4 regions of the Paenibacillus sp. FSL H3-0469 genome follow, and region 2 is predicted to be linked to each of the others. Evidence: predicted binding sites of a transcription regulator. Region 2 holds the regulator's gene; each other region holds the start of a gene.
What was found. Region 2 encodes Rex, which represses fermentation and respiration genes when NADH is low (regulators of the CRP and FNR family bind a similar motif). Its sites were predicted from a motif close to TTGTGAAATATTTCACAA; they were not measured.

Region 1 (3,754 bases), 1.7 Mb from region 2:
AGAAATGGTCCGAGGCGGCAGTATATTTGCCTATCCTGCACATTCATACTGCTCTAACTGATCCGCTTACCACGATAGGATTGGATGGTGTAGCCTGTGAGCTTTAAGAAGCTCATACCGTTTCGTGCAGGGACTCACTTAAGGCGGGAATGTCAGGATCAAAGATATAGTCTCAGTCACAAGGTGGAGCGCTGCTTAAGATTAGCTGCCGGAGATTCTGCCCTGGCTCACGTTCTTTCTGCAGTGTCTGTTTCCTTGAGCTGATATCTGAATTATACCGTCCGTACGGAGAATAGTAAAAAGCCGAAATTTTTAAATTTGCACTTCCTGTTTGGAAAAAGGTCTTGTAAGCGCTATTATTCTGCGATTTCCTTAGAATCTGCTGAATTCAAATCCCACTGCCTTTGCTGTATAATGAAAAGGATGGTTTCAATGCTGCGTATACTCCGGCAGCTTTGCGTGGAGGGAAAGGATACGGAAATGAGCTTGTATGGGGTGAAGCTTGAGGAACCCGGCAGCGGGCTGCTGAAGTCCTTTTTGGAGGATAATTATATATGTGCGGGCTATCCCGGCGTGGGTGATCTGGAGCATCATAGCAGAGAAGAGATTATCCGTAAACTGGTTGCTGCCAGCTATCACGGACAGGAGCTGGAGAGTGCAGCGAATACCCTGGATATCTTCGTCAATGCGATGCAGGATGGGGATTATGTGCTGATCGCCGATGAAGAGTGGGTATATCTTGGGGATCTTGGCGATTATTTCTATGATACCCGGCACAGCGGAACAGAGGACAGTACAGCACACCGGCGCGGTGTCACCTGGCTGAAGAGTCTGCCCCTCGCTGCGGTTCATCCGGCTGTAACAGAGCTGCTTGCCTCTGACAGCAGAATAACTGTCTATTCCGGAGTGCTGCCCGCAGCCCGTATCGATCTGTGGCTGGGGAATCAGGCAGGGGATGGCGGGAGTGCCGCCGGGTCCTGTTCAGTTCAGGTGGATGAAGCTACAGTTGCGCAGGCGCTGGCTATCCTGAAGGCGGCTCTGCACAGCACGGATGTAGAGCGGCAGGAGCGTGCGGCTGTGGCAATTTTGCAGTATGCCCGGTGAGGATGGGGTTATGAATACGGAAGGATGATATAAATAAGGGTCTTTCGGTGTAGTAGCCGGAAGACCCTTTTTATTAGATAAATTCAACAAACTCATTAACCGGCTTGCGGTAGCCGCGCGATCTGATCTTGTGCTGGTTGTCCTTGCCGATCGTAATCAGCATTACTGGAACCATATGGTCGCCCAGACCGAGGGTAGCCTTCACAGCCTCCGGATCGAAGCCGATCATCGGGCAGGTATCCCAGCCCTTATCCTTGGCAATCAGCATGAACTGCATCGCCGACAGAGAAGCATTGCGGATCGCTTCATCCCGCTGGAACGCATCATTCCCGGTATATGCATCATTGATGGATTGAATGGTTTGCTCATAAGCATCTTCGCTCATTGCTCCCAGCAGCTTAAGCCCGCTATAGATTTCAGGAGCCTGCTGATAGGCATTCTTGTCACCCAGCACGACAATAACAGCAGAAGCAGTGTGGATCTTGTATTGGCCATACGCGTCCTTGCGGATGGCTTCCTTCACGTTGTCATCGCTGATTACTTTGTAATGGGCGTGCTGAAGATTATAAGCTGAGGGAGCCAGACGGGCCAGGGAGAACATCTCTTCAAGCTCACTCTGCGGGATGGTAACACCTTCCACGAAATTATTAGCCGATCTGCGGGATTGCACCAATTCGGAAAAAGTACTCATAAATCATTACCTCCATCTAATTATGTATGCTGCTTAGTTAAAATTAATTGCTGATATTAATTAATAAACTTACAATAAGTTACTTGCTTAAGATATCACGACTATCCGTATACGTCAATGAGCAAAAACATAATCATTTGTAAATTTAACCTGATTTAATGACTAAGTTGGATGAAATCGACGAGGAAGTGATAATAATCACAAAAATAGGTTGAAAAGACAAAAAGATTGTGACAATAATAACAAATAGAGTGTTATAATAGTCACATAGTTTTACCTGGATGTCATTATGCAAGAATACGATTTGTAAAAGGAGACTTCGATATGTCAGAAACCCTTACCCAAAATCTTCCTGAACAAGAAATACCAGAAGCAGCCCTTCCCAAAGAGGATGTACTGAAAGAGCTCTTGAAGCCGGAGGTTCAGCAATCTCTGATGGTACTGGTCGAGCAGCTGCCGCAGATCACACAAATGGTCAGTGTATTGTCCAAATCATTAGATTTTGTGCAGTCGGTGGCCACGGATGAAGTGCTTAAGAATGACACAGTCGGTGCGATCAAGGAAATGGCGGGTCCTGTGGTGGGCACAGCCAAGAATCTGGCGGCTACTGTCATTGAAGCGAAAGACCGCGCGGAAGCAAGCAGCGAAACCGTCAGCCTGTTCGGCATGATGAAGATGATCAAGGACCCGCAGGTGCAGAAGGCTCTCCGGTTTATGAATGCCTATCTGCAGGTCAGCGGTGAACGCCAATCGGGCAAATAAGCCCGTAATACTTAATGATGGAGGAATAATCATGTCAAAACATATAGTGATTCTAGGTGCAGGCTACGGCGGTCTGCTTAGTGCCTTAACCGTTCGTAAATATATGAGCAAAGCGGAAGCCAAAATTACGGTTGTCAATCAGTATCCGACACACCAGATTATTACGGAATTGCACCGGCTTGCAGCGGGCAGTGCGTCTGAACAGGCGGTTGCCATGCCACTGGCGAAGCTGTTCGCCGGTAAGGATATTGATCTGAAAATCGCCAAGGTCAACTCGTTCTCCGCAGAGAACAAGCAGGTTATTCTCTCGGACGGCGTTATGCTGACTTATGATGCTCTCGTTGTCGGTCTCGGCAGCACCACCGCATACTTTGGTATTCCGGGACTTGAAGAGTACAGCATGGTGCTGAAATCAGCAGCAGATGCGCTGCGGATCCGCCGTCATATTGAAGACCGGATTCGTGACTATTCCAAAACCCGCAACGCAGCAGATGCTACGATTCTGATCGGCGGCGGCGGACTGACCGGCGTAGAGCTGGTAGGCGAAATTGCTGACATTCTGCCTAAGCTGACGAAGCAATACGGAGTGAATCCTGCTGAGATCAAGCTTCTGCTCGTTGAGGCGGGTCCGAAGATTCTCCCCGTCCTGCCGGATCATCTGATTGAGCGCGCTACGGCCAGCCTGGAGAAGCGCGGGGTGCAGTTCCTGACGGGTCTTCCGGTTACGAAGGTGGTTGACAATACGATTGATCTGAAGGATGGCCAGCAGATTGTGGCGAACACCTTCGTCTGGACCGGCGGGGTACAGGGCAATCCGCTGGTTGGGGAATCCGGTCTTGAAGTCAACCGCGGCCGGGCCACGGTGAATGAGTTCCTGCAGTCCACTTCACACCCTAATGTATTTGTAGCCGGAGACAGCGCTGTTGTCTTTGCACCGGATGGCCGTCCTTATCCGCCAACGGCACAGATCGCCTGGCAGATGGGTGAGCTGATCGGCTACAATCTGTTCGCATATCTTAATGATAAACCGCAGGAAGCCTTCAGCCCGGTCAATTCCGGCACACTTGCCAGCCTCGGACGCAAAGACGGGGTAGCCATTGTCGGCGGTAACTCCACTCCGCTGAAGGGGCTGCCGGCTACACTGATGAAGGAAGCCAGCAATATCCGTTACTTGACTCATATCCATGGCTTGTTCAG
Region 2 (3,754 bases):
CTCAGCTCTTCAGCATACAGGCCGTTGTCGCCACCGGCAGGCTTGCCCTCCAAGGTGAAACGGACCCACACCATCAGATCGGTCCCGGCTTCGTTTTTGCCGGTTAGCACCCAGTAGATCTCATTCTCATTCCAGACGGATTTCTGAGCCTTGGTTACCTCCGTTAGTCCGGCACGCGCCCGGGCCAGCTCCTTGGCCTCACTCCGCTCGTTCCACTGGTCCTTCATAATGTAGGCATAGAACTGGCTTAGTCCGAACAGAAGGAGCAGCACCACGGTAATCCCCAGCCAGATCCATTTTCTCCTCTTCTTCTTCACCACGCTGCTTCCTTTCCCGTTCCCCTGAATTACCGTTTAAGCAGGCTCTCGAACGTCTCCTGTGCTTTGCGGCGGATGGCTTCTTCATCAAGTGTCAGGCATTGTCCATGCTTCACAACCTGCTGGCCGTTCACCCATACATGCTCTACATCCTTGGCGCTGGCCGAATAGACGGCATGGGAGAGCAGATCGGTATGCGGGAGCATATGCGGCTGGTCAATATCAAGTGCGATGAAGTCGGCCTTCATCCCTGCTGCAAGCCGTCCTACCCCGCTCAGGAAAATAGACTGTGCCCCGTACTCCGTGGCCATCAGAAGCGCCTCAGGAGCCGGTACGGCTGTAGGATCACCGCTTACGCCCTTATGGATCAGAGCCGCCAGCCTCATCTCTTCAAACATATCCAGATTGTTGTTGCTTGCTGCACTGTCTGTACCCAAAGAGACCTTAACCCCGGCTCGCAGCAGCTCAGGAACACGCGCAACACCGCTCGCCAGCTTCAGGTTACTGCCTGGGTTATGCGACACACCAACGTTATGGCGGGCCAGAATTCCAATCTCCTCATCGTTCAGATGAACGCCGTGGGCAATGAGCGAAGGACGGGTGAACATGCCGAGCTTCTCCAGATGCGCGACCGGACGAAGACCGTAGTCGGCCACGTTCTGCTCCACTTCATGGCGCGTCTCGGACATATGGGTATGCATCGGCAGATCCAGATCATGCGCAGCCTGCACAAACTTCATGAAAAACTCTGGAGGACAGGTATACGGGGCATGCGGCGAGAGCATGGTCGTAATTCTGCCGTCAGCCTTGCCATGCCAGTTACGGGCAAAAGCAACGGCCTCAGCGAGCTTCGCTTGCTGTACCTCTGCCGGACACAGCCCAATCACGCCGCGCATCAGCACCGCCCGAATACCGGATTGCTCCGTCACTTCCGCTACCCGGTCCATATGATCATACATATCGAGGAAGGTGGTTGTGCCGCCCTTCAGCATTTCCAGTACGGACAATGAGGTTCCCCAATATACATCATCACCAGTGAATTTCTCTTCCATCGGCCACATCTTTTCCTGCAGCCACGTCTGAAGCACCATATCGTCGCCGTATCCGCGCAGCAGTGACATGGCAGTATGTCCATGGGTGTTGACCAGACCAGGCATAAACAGCAGACGGCTGCCGTCTACGACCTGAGCGCCATCGTCCACTACCGGCTCAGCTTCACCTATGTAAGTAATCAGATCATTCTCAAGGGTCATATACCCGCTTAGAACCGGCTTATCGCTGCCCGGAACCAGAAAGTGCCCGTTCTTGATTATCGTGATCTTACTGCTCATCTTCAGTTTCATCCTTTCCATCATGCAAATAATAGGCCAGGCTCTGCAGATCTGTGGTGAAATCTGCGGCATGAATCCGGATATTGGCAGGCGTCTTGAGAATAACCGGTGCGAAGTTCAGAATCGCCTCGATGCCGGAGTCCACAAGAATATCAGCTACATTCTGGGCTTCGCTGTCAGGTACGGTAATAATCCCGATCCGGATGCCCTGCGAGCGGATGGTGCTGCTTAGCTCCTCCATCGGCTGCACAACCAGCGAGTTGATCTGCTGGCCCACCTTTGGCGGGTAAGCATCGAAGATCGCAGTAATCTTCATCGTATCCTTCAAGTAAGCGTTGTAGTTAGATAAGGCATGACCGAGATTACCGGCTCCAACCAGTGCAACATTAATTTGCTGGTCAAGCTTCAGGATATGGCGGATCTTCTCAATCAGATAGGATACATCATAGCCGATGCCCTTCCGGCCGAAGTCACCGAAATAAGCCAAATCCTTACGGATCTGGGCGGGATTCAGATCAAGCTTCTGGCCCAGCTCCTGAGAAGAGACTGTGGAGATTTCACGTTTTTGGAGATCGTTCAGGAAACGCAGGTACACTGGGAGCCTGCGCACGACGGCCTCCGATATTTTATCCGATTTCATGTATTCTCCTCCTTAAAAGTTGTGTTAGACCCGTACAATTATAGCAACCGTGCCCCCCGCCTGCCGGACCGGCAGGACAGGGCGGGAACGGCTCTTCAGGTGAATCATGACTTATTAATAATAGCAATAGCAGATGAATTAGGAAACCCCGCCGTCATCCAGCCATTCGGCAATTCTCGGGACCATCTGCTCAGTGAGCATATGCTCCATCTTGGGACCGGGGAGTGAATACAGGAAGTACTTTCCGTAATACGATTCAATGACTCTGGTATCATACACAATTACGATGCCCCGGTCCTGCGCCGTGCGGACCAGCCGCCCGAAGCCCTGCTTGAAGCGGATGACAGCCTGCGGCACGGACAGCTTCATGAACGGGTTCTTCTTCTGTGCCTGAAGCAGCTCCGACTTCGCTTCTGCCAGCGGGTGATTCGGCGGCTGGAACGGCAGTCTGACAATCGCCAGGCAGGTCAATGCTTCTCCCGGAATATCCACCCCTTCCCAGAAACTGCTGGTACCCAGCAGGACCGAAGCGGGGCTGTCCTGGAAGCGGCGGATCAGCTTGCTTCGGCTGCCGCCCTCCACACCCTGTCCGAGCACCGCGATATCCTGAGAGGCAAGTGCTTCCTTCAGGGGGTCATACACCTGCCGCAGCATCTTGTAGGAGGTGAACAGCACCAGCATCCGGCCCCTTGTAGTTACAGCAGTCTCGGCAAGGGAATGTACAAGCGTGTCCACAAACCGGGCATCCCCTATACTTCCCTTGACGCTCGGGAAGTCGCGGGGAATGACCAGGAGCGCCTGCTCACGGTACTTGAACGGCGAAGGAAGCAGCGCAGTCATCAGACGCCCCTGCTCCGCAGCTTCACCAAGGCCCAGATTATCGATCATGAACTGGAAGGACTTATCCACGGATAAGGTGGCCGAGGTCAGGACAATACTTTTCTTCTTGTCGAAGAACAGCTCCCTGAGCTGGGTACTGACATCTACAGGAACGGCATACATTTGCAGCGACTTACCTTTATAATTACCGCTTCCCTCCAGCCAATACACGATATTCTCATCGTTCAGGCTCATGAAGAAGCGGATTTGCTCTCTGATGGATGCCAGATCCTTGAATAAGCCGCCGATATCAGTCACAAGACTGTCCGAGGAGGATTGGCTGTCCGTGTCCCGCATCTCACTGAGCATTTTGTCACCCTTACGGATGATGTCGCTTAGACTGAGGTTCAGTGTATTCTCAAGGGCAGCCAACTCCTCCCAATCCTTCGGCTTCTTGCCCGGCTGCAGGCGCGCCACCAGCTGGCCTGCTTCACCGGCCCCGGCATCGCTGCGCTCGGGCAGCAGGCTGAAGAGCCGGTCGCTGAGCGCATCCCAGGATTCCTTCACCGTCAGCAGATCGGGATAGATCCGGTCGATCACGCCGCTCCATTCGGAAGCCTGCTCACTGCCCGAAGACTGCAGACTCT
Region 3 (3,754 bases), 260 kb from region 2:
CCGCAATGCTTCTCCCGTTCACTCCGTTCTGCCCGCCGCCCGGTCCCACATATGAACCGCTCCAGATCAGTCTTACCAGATAGGAGCCTACACCCAGCATGAAAATTGCGTAATTGCTGAGCGGATACTCCAGCCACTTCATTCCGTAGTTTTGCAGCCCCATGTCTGCCAGCAATAAGAATGCCATCAAAAGAAATGCCTGATTCCCCGCCTTGTGCCGCTTCTGCAGTTGTCTCTCATCCAGGTTCGTTCTGTTCATCCTTCGTTCCCTCCCAAAATAGTTGATCCAGCGTCTTCCCGAGTGTTACACAAATGTCAATGCACAGCCTCAGGGTGGGGTTGTAATCACCGTTCTCAATCGCGATAATCGTCTGCCTTGTGACCCCCACGGCATCTGCGAGCTGTTTTTGCGACATGTCTTTTGCCGCTCTGGAGGCTTTGAGCCTTAAGTTTTTCCCCATTCCCTCACCTCACGCATATTGTAAAATATATAAAACAAAATGTCTAGTATATTTTACATTGAAATACTTAAATTTCACGTTCATTAAAATTTGTTATATTCAGTGCGTACAATCACAAGTTCCGCCTAAGGCCAGTGATAAGGTGTAGAAGTGAAAAGAAACACAAACCTACATTTTAACCTGAGGAGGGGCCAACATGGCGTCCAATCAATTAAACGATACAACAATTCATCCCGGGTTCACCCCGGAAGCAATGGTCAGAGATATTGTTCTGCAGTTCCCCAAAGCAGCAGATTATTTCAAAGCACAGCGGATCGATTTCTGCTGCGGAGGCGCAAAGCCGCTGGCTGAAGCCGCTGCCGAGAAGGGTCTTGACCCGGCAGCAATGGTGCAGGAGCTGAACAAGCTGCAGGAGCAGCACCCCGTTCTGGAAGAAGACACCGCCTGGAACGAGGCTTCTTCAGAGGAGCTGGTGAATTATATTGTGAACAAGCATCACCGTTATCTGCGTGAAGAGCTTCCGTTAATCAGTCAAAATGTAACCAAGGTATTCCGCGTTCATGGTGAGGATTCACCGCATCTGGGAGAAATGCACCGCCTGTTCAATATGCTGCGTGAAGAGCTGCTGCAGCACACGGCGAAGGAAGAAGAGAGCGAATTCCCTAAGATGCTGGCTTACACTCAGAATCCAACTGAAGAAGGACTTGCGGAGCTGCGCGGACTGCTGCATAATCTGGAAGCAGAGCATGACGGGGCCGGAGAGATTCTGCGTGAGCTGCGTAGAGTAACTAATGACTACACACCGCCTGCACATGCCTGCACGACTTATCGACTGACATATGCCCGCCTTGAAGAACTGGAAGGCATGACCTTCGAGCACGTGCATCTGGAGAACAACATTCTGTTCCTGCGTTATCAATAGGACCTGCTGTAAGGTAAAAGTCCCTTCGGGGACTTTTTACTTTTTCTGCCGGCAGAAATGATTTGAGAACCCTTCCTCTATGCGTTATCCTTAAAGAGTCCGGGAAAATACATATGAAGGCGGTGCCGTGGAATGTCCACGAAATGGATGCGCTTAATGCTGTGCCTGCTCTTGCTGACCGCGGCAAGCGGTTGTGGCTTGGGATCAGGGAATGGCGGCAGCAGTAACGGAAGCCAGGGATTAACCTTTTCAGTCATGGTGGGTGACAGTGAAATGGCCGGAAGCTCGGCCAGATTGCTTAACGAAGCTTACGTGCCTGGAAATTCAATAATAGAGCTGTTCAAGAAGAGCGGTGTTGTTACATTTTCAGCGGATGGCCCTAATATTCTTGAAGTAAATAAGGTCTCCCTGGGTCAGGATATGAGCTGGGAGATTCAGGTAAACGGCAAGAAGGTTCAAGAGCTGAATACGACCCTGGAACCGGGTTCGGCCATTACGATGTCAGCAGGGCCTGCCGGAACCGGAAAGATGTTTCAGCCTGTCATCGTCACGGTGAACGGGGGGAGCGAGCAGCCGGAGCTGACACATTCGCATGTGCTTTCTTTTATGCAGGATATGTCCGTCAAGGGACTGCTCAAGAACAGCGGTATGGTCCGGCTTGCCGAAGATAACCGGACGGTGCTTACTGTGATGGATTATACCCCGCTCAGCAGCGAGGAATGGAGACTGAAGGTCAACGATAAAGGGCTGCTCGGCAATGGAGTGGACATGAAGCTCAGTCCGCAGGACAAGCTGGAGATCTCTCTGGTACTGAAATAAGTGAACGGATAACTGTGCGAAACTGCATGGGTATCCGTTTTTTTGAATAATATTCCTATTGGATTCACGCCAGAAGTTGTCCTATATAAGAACGGAGCAATCATATTCACTTGTGTGAAAAAATTCACATAAGGTGTGACTGTGGTCACACTTGCCATGGAATGGGGGACAGTATAATTTCTCTATCAGGTAAAGTTATTGAAGAAATCAGAGTTTCTGAAGGAGGGTCTACCAGTGGCAGCGGAAAGAGAAAAGTTAGTGCTGATTGGGAATGGCATGGCGGGAGTAGGCACTATTGAGCAGATTCTGAAGCTGGGCGGCGCTTATGATATTTCGGTCTTCGGCAGTGAGCCGCATCCCAACTATAACCGGATTATGTTGTCCTATGTACTTGAAGGCAGCAAAACGATTGAAGACATCATCCTCAACGATCTCGGGTGGTATGAAGATAATCATATTACACTGCATACCAGCACAACGGTTACCCGGATCGATGAACAGAACAAACTGATATTGACCGATAATGGACTGGCGGTTCCTTACGATAAAGCAATTATTGCAACAGGCTCGAATTCTTTCATTCTACCCGTACCCGGCAGTACTAAGGATGGGGTAGTCGGGTTCCGCGATATCGCGGACTGCGATGCGATGCTGGCAGCGGCGAAGCAGTACCGCACGGCGGCTGTTATCGGCGGAGGACTGCTGGGTCTTGAAGCTGCGAAAGGCCTGGTCAATCTGGGCATGGATGTTACCGTTGTGCATCTGCTGGAGGATCTGATGGAGCGCCAGCTGGACCGTACCGCTTCTTCAATGCTGCAGGCAGAGCTTACACGGCAAGGTGTGAAATTCGCCATGGGCAAGCAGACAGTTGAATTGACCGGCGAAGAACGGGTTACTGGTCTACGCTTCAGTGATGGCAGTGTGCTGCCGTCAGAGTTTGTAGTGATGGCTGTTGGAATTAAGCCGAATGTCCAGCTTGCAAAGGACAGCGGAATTACCGTTAACCGCGGGATCGTAGTTGACGATTATATGCAAACTTCTATGGCAGATGTGTATTCTGTCGGCGAATGTACAGAGCACCGGGGAACCTGCTACGGACTCGTTGCACCGCTATTTGAGCAGGGCATGGTTCTCGCCAAGCATTTGTCTGGTGTACAGACTCCGGGCTATGAAGGCTCAGTTGTAGCTACCAAGCTCAAAATTTCCGGAGTAGATGTATTCTCCGCCGGTGAATTCACAGAAACGCCGGAGCATACCGTTATTTCTGCCAAGGATGAATGGAAGCGAACCTACAAGAAGATTTTGCTTAAGGATAATGTGATTGTCGGTGCCGTTCTGTTCGGTGATGTAACGGAATCTGCCAGCCTGCAGAAGCTTGTGAAAAACAGCACAGAGATGACGGATGAAATCTATGATGAGGTTATGGGCACAAGCTGCTGCGGCGGAGGAGGAGCCAAGAAGGGGATGTCCGTTGAAGCGATGGCTGATGAAGAAATCGTCTGCGGCTGTAACGGCGTAACCAAAAAAGCGATTGTGGATGCTGTTACGGAGA
Region 4 (3,754 bases), 240 kb from region 2:
AGCGCCATTTCGATACGTTCGTAGGAATATTTGTCATGCATATAGTGAATGATGTTCAGCGTATTGACATAAGTCTTAGCCAGCCATTCCATCATTGGTTTGAAACGTTTCATTACTTCATTGTAATCCAGGTATTCAGAAGTGATCGCAGGATATTCAGGACCTACCTGAACGCCGGATTTCTCATCTTTACCACCATTGATCGCATACAACAGAGCTTTAGCCAGGTTGGCACGGGCACCGAAGAACTGCATTTGCTTACCGATACGCATTGGGGATACGCAGCAGGCAATCGCATAATCTTCACCCCAGTATGGACGCATTACATCATCGTTCTCATATTGGATAGCGCTGGTCTCAATGGATACCTTGGCACAATATTTCTTGAAGCCTTCAGGAAGCTTCTCGGACCACAGTACTGTCAGGTTTGGTTCTGGAGCCGGTCCCAGATTGTACAGGGTATGCAGGAAGCGGAAGCTGTTCTTAGTTACGCGGGTTGTACCGTCTTCAGCCATACCACCGATGGATTCTGTTACCCAAGTAGGGTCACCGGAGAACAGATCGTTATAGTCAGGCGTACGCAGGAACTTCACGATACGCAGCTTCATTACGAAATGGTCAACGATTTCTTGAGCTTGCTCTTCAGTCAGAGTACCTTCTTCAATGTCACGTTGTACATAGATGTCCAGGAAGGAGGATACGCGTCCAAGGGACATTGCCGCACCATTCTGTTCTTTAACAGCTGCCAGATAACCGAAGTATACCCATTGTGTAGCTTCTTTGAAGTTGACAGCCGGTTTGGAGATGTCCATACCATGTGCTGCAGCCATTTGTTTCAGTTCGCCCAGAGCACGTATTTGCTCGGACAGCTCTTCACGCAGACGGATAACATCTTCTGTCATGGAGTCTACTTCAAGCTCAGTCAGTTGCTGCTTCTTGTCTTTAATCAGGAAATCAATACCATACAGAGCAATACGGCGATAGTCGCCGATGATACGTCCGCGGCCATAAGCATCAGGAAGGCCTGTGATTACGCCGGATTTACGCACCGCTCTCATATCTGGTGTATATGCATCAAATACGCCTTGGTTATGCGTTTTGCGGATGTTCGTGAACATGTCAACGATATTCTGCGGAAGCTCGAAGCCGTAAGCCTTAGTAGCATCGATCATCATCTTGATACCGCCGAACGGTTGGATGGAACGTCTGAAAGGCGCATCAGTCTGAACGCCGACAATCTGTTCCTTGTCCTTGTCAATGTAACCAGGAGCATGGGAAGTGATAGTGGAGACAGTATCGAGGGAAACGTCCCATACGCCGCCTCTTTCTCTTTCTTCCTTACTCAGCTGGGAGATAATCTTCCACAGTTCAGTAGTGTTGCTGGTAGGACCTACGAGGAAATCTTCATTTCCTTCATATGGCTTGATGTTCTTGGCAATAAAGTTATTAACGTCAACTTTCTTGGACCATGTGCCTTTTGTGAAATTTCTCCAGCCAGACTTAACCTCTTGTACTTCTTTTTCAATCACCGACATGCTAAATCCCTCCATTTATATTTAGTATATTTGTAGAGATCGCGGGCTTGAAGGTTAATCCCGTGTCTCGTGATCCCATGAGCTATGGTTGTTATAAAATTCACAATCGCATCTTCATAACCGGGACCGTTGTTTATATAAACATTTTAGTTTATTTTCTGAAAAAGGACTGTGACAAATATCACTCTTTCGGTGATATTTGTCACTTCCATCCAGTCCCATATTAACCTTTAACCTTATTCTTTGTCAGGCAACCGTTAATTAGTTATCGAATTTGCCATAGAATGCGTTGCGGTATACATCAGCAAGCTCGGATACCAGCGGCATTTTAGGGTTGGCAGTTGTACATTGGTCTTCAAATGCACGGTCAGCCAGATAGTCTACACGGGATTCGAAGTCCTTAGGATCGAAACCAAGAGCCGAGAAGGATTCTTCGATGCCGAGTTTTTTATTCATGTCGCGGATCGCATTGATCAGGCTGGTTACGCCTTCTTCGGTAGTGCGTGCTGGCAATCCCAGAATACGGGCAATTTCAGCATACCGTTCGTCAGCTACAAAGTGCGAATATTTAGGGAACGAAGCGAACTTCGTAGGCTTCTTGGCATTGTAACGGATAACATGCGGCATCAGGATTGCATTGGTGCGGCCGTGTGCGGTGTGATACTGTCCGCCCCATTTGTGCGCCAAGCTGTGGTTAATCCCCAGGAATGCATTGGCAAAGGCCATACCGGCAAGTGTCGATGCGTTGTGCATTTTCTCACGGGCCAGTTTGTCACCTTGCAGTGCGGATTTCTCCAGCCACTGGAATACCAGCTGAATAGCTTTGATTGCCAGACCATCGGAATAGTCACTGGCCATTACAGATACATAAGCTTCAATAGCATGTGTCAATACGTCCATACCTGTGTCGGCGACAGCCGTTTTAGGCAAGCTGTATACAAACTCAGGATCGATAATAGCTACGTCTGGAGTCAGCTCATAGTCAGCCAGCGGATACTTAGTATTGTTCCCTGTTGTTTTATCTGTGATAACTGCGAACGAGGTTACTTCGGAACCTGTACCGGAAGTTGTAGGAATCGCAACGAATTTCGCTTTGTTGCCGAGCTTAGGGAATTTGTATACCCGTTTACGGATATCCATGAACTTCTGCTTCAGACCGTTGAAGTCTGCATCCGGATGTTCGTAGAACAGCCACATGCCCTTGGCAGCATCCATCGGGGAACCGCCGCCGAGTGCGATAATGCAGTCCGGCTGGAATCTGTTCATCATAGCTGTACCTTTTTCCACTGTAGTAGTCGACGGATCAGGTTCAACTTCCGAGAATACTTCGATCGCTACAGGAGTCTGGCGTTGACGCAGATAGTGCTCAACTCTTTCTACATATCCCAGCTTCACCATTACAGGGTCAGTGATAATAGCTACGCGTGTAATATCAGGCATTTTGGCCAGGTACTGAGTGGACCCCTTCTCGAAGTAAATCTTGTCAGGTACTTTAAACCATTGCATATTCACGGTACGACGGTTCACCCTTTTCACGTTGATCAGATTGATGGCAGTCACGTTCTGCGATACCGAGTTGCGTCCATAAGATCCGCAGCCCAGTGTCAATGAAGGGATATTGGTGTTGTAAATATCGCCGATTGCGCCGTGTGTAGATGGCGAGTTGACGAGAATACGTCCGGTCTGCAGACGGTTGGAGAACTTCATGATGACTTCTTCATTATTGGAATGGATAGCCGAGCTGTGGCCCATGCCGCCAAATTCAACGACTTGAGCTGCGCGTTCGATACCCTGGTCAGCATTCTTCACTTTGTAGCAAGCCAGAACCGGGCTCAGCTTCTCAGCGGACAATGGATATTTAGTACCTACGCCTTCAAGCTCAGCTACCAGGATCTTCGTTCCGGCAGGAACCTGAATGCCGCACATTTCAGCGATCTTCACTGCGGATTGGCCAACGATAGCCGGGTTAACCGCACATTTCTCTACATTCATTGCGCCGCTGGTCAGCTTAGCTGCTTCTTCTTTGTTGACAAAGTAACAGCCGTTCGCAATCATTTTCTTCTTCACTTGATCGAAGATGGCTTCTTCAATAATGACTGCCTGCTCGGAAGCACAGATCATACCATTATCAAAAGTCTTCGACAGGATAAGGTCTGTTACAGCCTGATCGATATCAGCACTCTTCTCAATGAAGGCAGGCACGTTACCAGGACCTACGC

Region 1: the regulator Rex is predicted to act here: its motif matches at 2,024-2,041, upstream of NSS83_RS33405 (DUF1641 domain-containing protein).
Region 3: the regulator Rex is predicted to act here: its motif matches at 2,315-2,332, upstream of nirB (nitrite reductase large subunit NirB).
Region 4: the regulator Rex is predicted to act here: its motif matches at 1,624-1,641, upstream of pflB (formate C-acetyltransferase).

What each region holds. Positions count from the first base shown of each region.
Region 1 covers NZ_CP150302.1:7,715,276-7,719,029, forward strand. The annotation lists gene NSS83_RS33395 (hypothetical protein) at 433-1,104, shown strand; gene NSS83_RS33400 (nitroreductase family protein) at 1,178-1,795, opposite strand; gene NSS83_RS33405 (DUF1641 domain-containing protein) at 2,120-2,557, shown strand; gene NSS83_RS33410 (NAD(P)/FAD-dependent oxidoreductase) at 2,589-3,754, shown strand, end outside.
Region 2 covers NZ_CP150302.1:1,674,783-1,678,536, forward strand. The annotation lists gene NSS83_RS07355 (DUF5590 domain-containing protein) at 1-317, opposite strand, end outside; gene NSS83_RS07360 (amidohydrolase) at 347-1,648, opposite strand; gene NSS83_RS07365 (redox-sensing transcriptional repressor Rex) at 1,638-2,288, opposite strand; gene dinG (ATP-dependent DNA helicase DinG) at 2,427-3,754, opposite strand, start outside.
Region 3 covers NZ_CP150302.1:1,936,738-1,940,491, reverse strand. The annotation lists gene NSS83_RS08655 (DUF6773 family protein) at 1-259, opposite strand, end outside; gene NSS83_RS08650 (helix-turn-helix transcriptional regulator) at 237-461, opposite strand; gene ric (iron-sulfur cluster repair di-iron protein) at 688-1,383, shown strand; gene NSS83_RS08640 (hypothetical protein) at 1,516-2,202, shown strand; gene nirB (nitrite reductase large subunit NirB) at 2,437-3,754, shown strand, end outside.
Region 4 covers NZ_CP150302.1:1,913,641-1,917,394, forward strand. The annotation lists gene pflB (formate C-acetyltransferase) at 1-1,535, opposite strand, end outside; gene adhE (bifunctional acetaldehyde-CoA/alcohol dehydrogenase) at 1,797-3,754, opposite strand, start outside.